Regions from separate parts of the Pseudomonas sp. KH_040 genome, predicted to be linked through region 2. Evidence: predicted binding sites of a transcription regulator. Region 2 holds the regulator's gene; the other holds the start of a gene.

Region 1 (3,374 bases), 1.7 Mb from region 2:
TTGTCTAAGGCTTCGGCTTTGCGGTGAATGCACCACCGCTTTCGCGAGCAGGCTCGCTCCCACAGGGAAATGCATTCCAAATGTGGGAGCGAGCCTGCTCGCGAAGAACGATAACGCGGTCAGATTTTGAAGCTGTCGACCAATTGCTTCAGACGGTTAGCCTGCTGCGACAACGCATCACAATCCTTCAACGTTTCATTGAGGTTGGCGACGCTCTGCTGGTTCAGCAGGTTGATCTGGTTAACGTCGACGTTGAGGGTTTCCACCACGGCGGTCTGCTCTTCGGTCGCCGCTGCCACCGACTGGTTCATCCCGTCGATTTCGCCGATACGCTGGGTCACGCTGACCAGACGCAAACCGGCCTGGTTGGCCACTTCCACGCTCTGCTCGCTGGACGCCTGACTGGCGTTCATCGTGGTCACCGCTTCGCGCGAACCGATCTGCAACGACGTGATCATCTTGTGGATCTCTTCCGCCGACTCCTGGGTGCGATGGGCGAGGTTACGCACCTCGTCCGCCACCACCGCAAAACCACGCCCGGCTTCACCGGCACGCGCAGCTTCGATCGCCGCGTTGAGCGCCAGCAGGTTGGTCTGTTGCGAGATGCCTTTGATCACATCAAGGATGTGGCCGATGTTGTCGGTGCTGGCATTCAGGGTTTCAATCTGCGTGCACGACAGGCTGATTTTCTGCGACAACTCGGTCATCGCTTGAATCGTCTGCTCGACTACCTGACGACCGTCATCAGCCTGCTCGCTGGCGCCGCTCGCGTGTTGCGAAGCATCGGCGGCGTTGCGCGCGATTTCCTGAGTGGCGGCGCCCAACTCGTTGATCGCGGCAGCCACGCTGTTGGTGCGCGCGCTTTGTTCGTCGGAACCGACGATCGAAGCATTGGACGACGCCATCACGCGCTGCGACAAGTCATGCACATGGCGGGTTGCCGAGGACACTTCGGAAATCGACGCGTGAATCCGTTCAACGAACTGGTTGAATGCGCTGCCCAATTCACCGAATTCGTCTTTGCTCTCAACCACCAGACGACGGGTCAGATCGCCTTCGCCCTGAGCAATGTCCTGCATCGCACGACCCATGGTGGTCAGCGGACGCATCAGGACATTGATCAACAGGCTCAGCAGCAGCGCAATCGCAGCCACAGCAACAAACATCGCGATCAGCGCCGAGGTGCGAAATTGGCTGAGTGCGGCGTAGGCTTTATCGCGATCAATCGACAGACCGATGTACCACTGCGCATTCGGCAGATCGCTCACCGGGGTGAACGACAGAATACGTTCCTGGCCATTGAGCACCACGTTCTGGTTGCCCTTCTCGATGCGCACGCTGGTGTTCGGGTAGATGTCTTTCAGGTTTTTCATGACCTGATCTTTGTCCGGGCTGACGATCACCTGACCGTCGGCGCTGACCAGGAACGCGTGGCCAAGACCACCGAAGTCCACCGAGTTGATGATCTTCACCAGGGTTTCCAGGCTCAGGTCACCACCGACCACGCCAAGCAGCTCGCCGTTCTTTTTCACCGGCATGGCGATGGTTACCACCAACCCGCCAACCGCTGCCATGTACGGCGGCGTCAGCATGGTTTTGTCAGCGACCACGGCTTGTTTGTACCAAGGACGCTGACGCGGGTCGTAGCCGTCCGGCATCTTCGCGTCAGGACGCTGGGTGAACACACCGTTGGCTTGACCGACGTAGGTGAACTGGAAGTTCGAAGTGAACGCTGGTTGATCGACCAGACCCGGGAAGTCCGCGTCCTTGCCCTGATGGGCAACGTTCTGCGCGAGGTTTTCCAGCACCAGAATCCGCCCGCTCATCCAGTTCTGCACGCTGCTGGCGGTCAGGTCACCGGCCTGCTGCACGGAGGACTGAAGGTTCTGGCGAATGGTGTTTCGCTGCAGGTAGTCGTTGTAGAGGGTGAACAGCGCGAACGCCAGGACCACGACGCCCGAGGCGGCCAACAGGATTTTATGGCTGAACTTGAGATTCATTTCATGGGACTTCTTATGCCAAAAGTGGGGATGCGTTCCGGATGCAACATTCCATGTACAGCGCAGGCAGCGTTCTAACGGCTGCTCTGATTTGGTGCACGCATGTCTCACCAGTCTGTCGGCACGTGTCGGAGAAATCTTAGGGTTGAGCGGGAAATGGATGGCGTTTCTGCAGGATTCCCGCCGAACGGCGTGCCAGAGCGTTCGCCCCGATGTTTTTCAGGGTTGATGTTCGGGTGGCAGTTGCAAATTTCGTAACCCTTGATGACAATGCGAGTAATTATCATTTGTGACGTTGGCGTTGATGTCCTCACCTGAGTTTGCAGTACAGGCGCTTTACAGTAGTCATCACGGCTGGCTTAACGCTTGGCTGCGCGCGCGGCTGGGCAATGCGGCAGATGCGGCGGATCTGGCGCAGGACACTTTCCTGCGCCTGCTGCAGCGCACCGAACGCCTCGAACTCAAGTCGCCTCGCGCCTTCCTGCGCACGATTGCACGTGGGTTGGTGATCGATCATTGGCGCCGAGAGGAAATCGAACGTGCCTATCTCGAAACGATCGCCCATTTGCCTGAAGCAGAAACACCGAGTGCCGAAGCCCGGGCGCTGGTGATCGAATTGCTGGAGAGCATCGCGCGCATGCTTGAAGGACTGAAGCCGAAGGTGCGTCAGGCCTTTCTGCTGGCGCAGTGCGAAGGTTTAACCCACAAGCAGATCGCCGAACAGATGGGGCTTTCCCTGCGTTCGGTTGAACGTTACGTCGCCGATGCCCTGTATCACTGCTATGTGCTGCGGTATGAAAGCTGATGCCGGTGGATAACGTCTCAGTCGGTCGCCGCGCCGAGCCTCGACAGCACGTAGTCAAACAAGCCATCCATTGGCTGCTGCGCTTGCGCAACAACCATGGCAACCCGCGGTTGAATCGCCAGTGCGAACAGTGGCGCGCCGAACACCATGAGCACGAACTGGCCTGGCAACGGGTGCAGTCGCTGCAAGCCGAGTTGAGCAATAACCTGCGTGCGGTGCCCGGTGCGCAAGTGGCGTTCAACACCCTGGAAAACAGTGCTCAGGGTCTTGGCCGGCGACAGGCCTTGAAGCTGTTGTCTGGCGCATTGCTGATGGGCTCCGCCGCGTGGCTGGCCAAAGACACGGCCGCGTGGCAGCAATGGAGCGCCGATTACGCTACGGCGACGGGCGAGCGGCGCGGCTTTCAGTTGCCGGATGGCACGCGGATCGAACTGAACACCGCGAGTGCAGTGGATCTGGATTACACCGCACAGCAGCGGCTGATCAAACTGACGCGCGGCGAAATTATTGTCACCTGTGGCGGCTCCGACGAGGGCGCGCCGTCTGATCGGCCGCTGCGGATACAAAAC
Region 2 (3,374 bases):
TGGGGTGCTCCTACAGGTCTAAAAACCCAAAAAACCTAAAATTCCAAAACTCTAGAACCCGAGGCTGGATAACAAATCGTCCACATCGTCCTGACCGGACACAACGTCTTCTCGTTTATCGGCATGAATCTGCGGACCTTCACCCTGCGAGAGATGTTTTTGTGGATCTTTTTCTGCAAGCATCGCGGCGCGGTCATGTTCGATGCCCGCAAAGCGGTCGACCTGACTGGCCATGAGCACGAGTTTGAGCAAATTGCTTTCGACTTCGGTGACCAGTTGGGTCACACGCTTGATCACCTGACCGGTCAGGTCCTGGTAATCCTGGGCCAGCAGGATGTCGTTGAGATTGCTCGACACCGCACGGTTGTCCGTGCTGCTGCGTGACAGAAAACCGTCGACCCGGCGCGCCAGTTCACGGAACTCTTCAGCCCCGACCTCGCGACGCATGAAGCGGCCCCAATCAGCGCTCAAGGTCTGGGCTTCATCAGCCAGACTATTGACCACCGGCGTGGCGCTTTCCACCAGATCCATGGTGCGGTTGGCCGCGGCCTCTGTCAGCTTGACCACATAGCCCAGGCGTTCGGTGGCGTCGGTGATTTGCGACACTTCCTCGGCCTGCGGCATGTTCGGGTCGATCTGGAAGTTGACGATCGCACTGTGCAGTTCACGTGTGAGCTTGCCCACTTCCTGGTACAGGCCACGGTCACGGGTCTGATTGAGCTCATGGATCAGTTGCACAGCGTCGCCGAACCTGCCTTTTTCAAGGCTTTCGACCAGTTCGACCGCGTGTTTTTTCAGGGTCGACTCGAAATCGCCCTGTGAAGATTCGTTATGCTCCATAGCTCCCCCGCGCGTTCATCAGCCGATGCGTTCGAAAATCTTCTCGATTTTGTCTTTCAACGCCTGAGCCGTGAAAGGTTTGACTACGTAGCCGTTTACACCGGCCTGAGCGGCTTCAATGATCTGCTCGCGCTTGGCTTCTGCAGTCACCATCAGCACTGGCAGGTGCTTGAGCTTTTCATCGGCACGCACGTGGCGCAGCAGGTCGATACCGGTCATGCCCGGCATGTTCCAGTCCGTTACCAGAAAGTCGATGCTGCCGCTGTTGAGCACTGGAATGGCAGTCACGCCATCGTCAGCCTCGACGGTGTTGGTGAACCCAAGATCACGCAGCAGGTTCTTGATGATCCGCCGCATCGTTGAGAAGTCATCAACGATGAGGATTTTCATGTCTTTGTTCAATTCGACCTCCAAGCAGTCTTAAACGCGCCCAGCACCTGGACGCGCCACTTCAATCAATCGGCTTAGCACTCGAAGACTGTCTGGAGCACAACAGAGCAAGACCGGTGCCGTTCATCACCGCACCAGCCTCGTTCGCAGTGTCCCCACACCGCCTTCAGCGCGCTCGCCACTCCCCCAAACGCCCCCGCAAACGGGCCGCGCACTGGCTGTGTAACTGGCTGACCCGCGATTCACTGACGCCAAGGACTTCACCGATTTCCTTGAGGTTCAGCTCTTCGTCGTAGTACAGCGCCAACACCAGTCGCTCACGCTCCGGCAAATTGGCAATCGCGTCCGCCAACGCAGCCTGGAAACGTTCATCTTCCAGATCGCGCGACGGCTCAAGATGAGCACTCGCGCCATCCTCGTGCAGCCCTTCGTGTTCGCCGTCCTGCAGCAGGTCGTCGAAACTGAACAGGCGGCTGCCCAAGGTGTCATTCAAAATCCCGTAGTAATCGTCGAGACTCAATTGGAGTTCGGCTGCAACCTCGTGATCTTTAGCGTCACGGCCGGTTTTAGCTTCAATTGAGCGAATTGCGTCACTGACCATACGGGTATTGCGGTGAACCGAGCGTGGCGCCCAGTCCCCTTTGCGCACTTCGTCGAGCATCGCGCCGCGGATTCGAATGCCCGCGTACGTTTCAAAACTGGCGCCTTTGCTGGCGTCATATTTGGTCGAGACTTCGAGCAGACCGATCATTCCGGCCTGGATCAGGTCTTCGACCTGCACACTCGCCGGCAAACGCGCCAGCAAGTGGTAGGCGATGCGTTTGACCAGTGGCGCGTAACGCTCGATCAGTTCGTACTGCGCGTCACGTGCCGACTTCTTGTAGTAGTTCATACCGCTTGCGGTCATAGCACGGGCCCTGCCGTTTGCTGCACGAGGCGCTCGACGAAAAACTCAAGGTGGCCACGCGGGTTGGCGGGCAGCGGCCAGGTGTCGACCTTCTGCGCGATCGCCTTGAACGCCAGTGCGCACTTGGAACGCGGGAAGGCTTCATACACCGCACGCTGCTTCTGCACCGCTTTACGCACGCTTTCGTCGTAAGGCACGGCGCCGACATATTGTAGGGCCACGTCAAGGAAGCGATCCGTGACCTTGGTCAACTTGGCGAACAGGTTGCGCCCTTCCTGCGGGCTCTGCGCCATGTTGGCGAGGACGCGGAAGCGGTTCATGCCGTAATCGCGGTTGAGCAATTTGATCAGCGCGTAGGCGTCGGTAATGGACGTCGGCTCGTCGCAGACCACCAGCAACACTTCCTGGGCTGCGCGAACAAAACTGACTACCGAGTCACCAATACCCGCAGCGGTGTCGATCACCAATACGTCGAGATTGTCGCCGATGTCGCTGAACGCCTGGATCAGGCCGGCGTGTTGCGCCGGGCTCAGGTGGACCATGCTCTGCGTGCCGGACGCCGCCGGCACGATGCGAATGCCACCGGGGCCTTGCAACAGCACGTCGCGCAATTCGCAACGGCCTTCGATGACGTCGGCCAGCGTGCGCTTAGGGGTCAGCCCCAACAATACGTCAACGTTCGCCAGACCGAGGTCGGCGTCCAGCAGCATGACCCGACGGCCAAGCTCTGCCAGCGCCAGCGACAAGTTCACTGACACGTTAGTCTTGCCGACGCCACCTTTGCCGCCGGTCACCGCGATCACCTGTACGGGATGCATGCTGCCCATGTTATTTCTTTACCTTGTCTTGCATAGACGGAGGCCACATTACTGGCTGCGCGTTCACAACCGGAACAATGCATGGCAGACCATCGATGTAGGTACAAAAACTGTTCATGAATACCTCAGCCTACCTGCTTGGTCGGGCTGTGATAGATATCAGCGAACATGTCAGCCATGGCTTCTTCGCTGGGTTCTTCCTGCATTTGCACGCTGACGGCGCGGCTGACCAGTTGATGACGACGCGGCAGATGCAAATCATCCGGAATCCGTGGGCCATCGGTCAGGTACGCGACCGGCAATTCATGACTGATCGCCAGGCTCAACACTTCGCCAAGGCTGGCCGTTTCATCCAGTTTAGTCAGGATGCAGCCGGCAAGCCCGCAACGCTTGTAACTGTGATAAGCGGCGGTTAGAAC

Evidence for each region. Region 2 encodes FliA, which starts transcription of late flagellar genes. Its sites were predicted from a motif close to CTAAAGTTTNNNNNNNNNNNGCCGNTAA; they were not measured.
Region 1: the regulator FliA is predicted to act here: its motif matches at 2,116-2,143, upstream of AC3IUF_RS00685 (methyl-accepting chemotaxis protein).

The regions. Positions count from the first base shown of each region.
Region 1 covers NZ_CM174487.1:137,167-140,540, reverse strand. The annotation lists gene AC3IUF_RS00690 (SRPBCC family protein) at 1-8, shown strand, start outside; gene AC3IUF_RS00685 (methyl-accepting chemotaxis protein) at 120-2,000, opposite strand; gene AC3IUF_RS00680 (sigma-70 family RNA polymerase sigma factor) at 2,305-2,805, shown strand; gene AC3IUF_RS00675 (FecR domain-containing protein) at 2,805-3,374, shown strand, end outside.
Region 2 covers NZ_CM174487.1:1,869,855-1,873,228, reverse strand. The annotation lists gene AC3IUF_RS08395 (protein phosphatase CheZ) at 52-840, opposite strand; gene AC3IUF_RS08390 (chemotaxis response regulator CheY) at 859-1,230, opposite strand; gene fliA (RNA polymerase sigma factor FliA) at 1,397-2,137, opposite strand; gene fleN (flagellar synthesis regulator FleN) at 2,134-2,964, opposite strand; gene flhF (flagellar biosynthesis GTPase FlhF) at 3,081-3,374, opposite strand, start outside.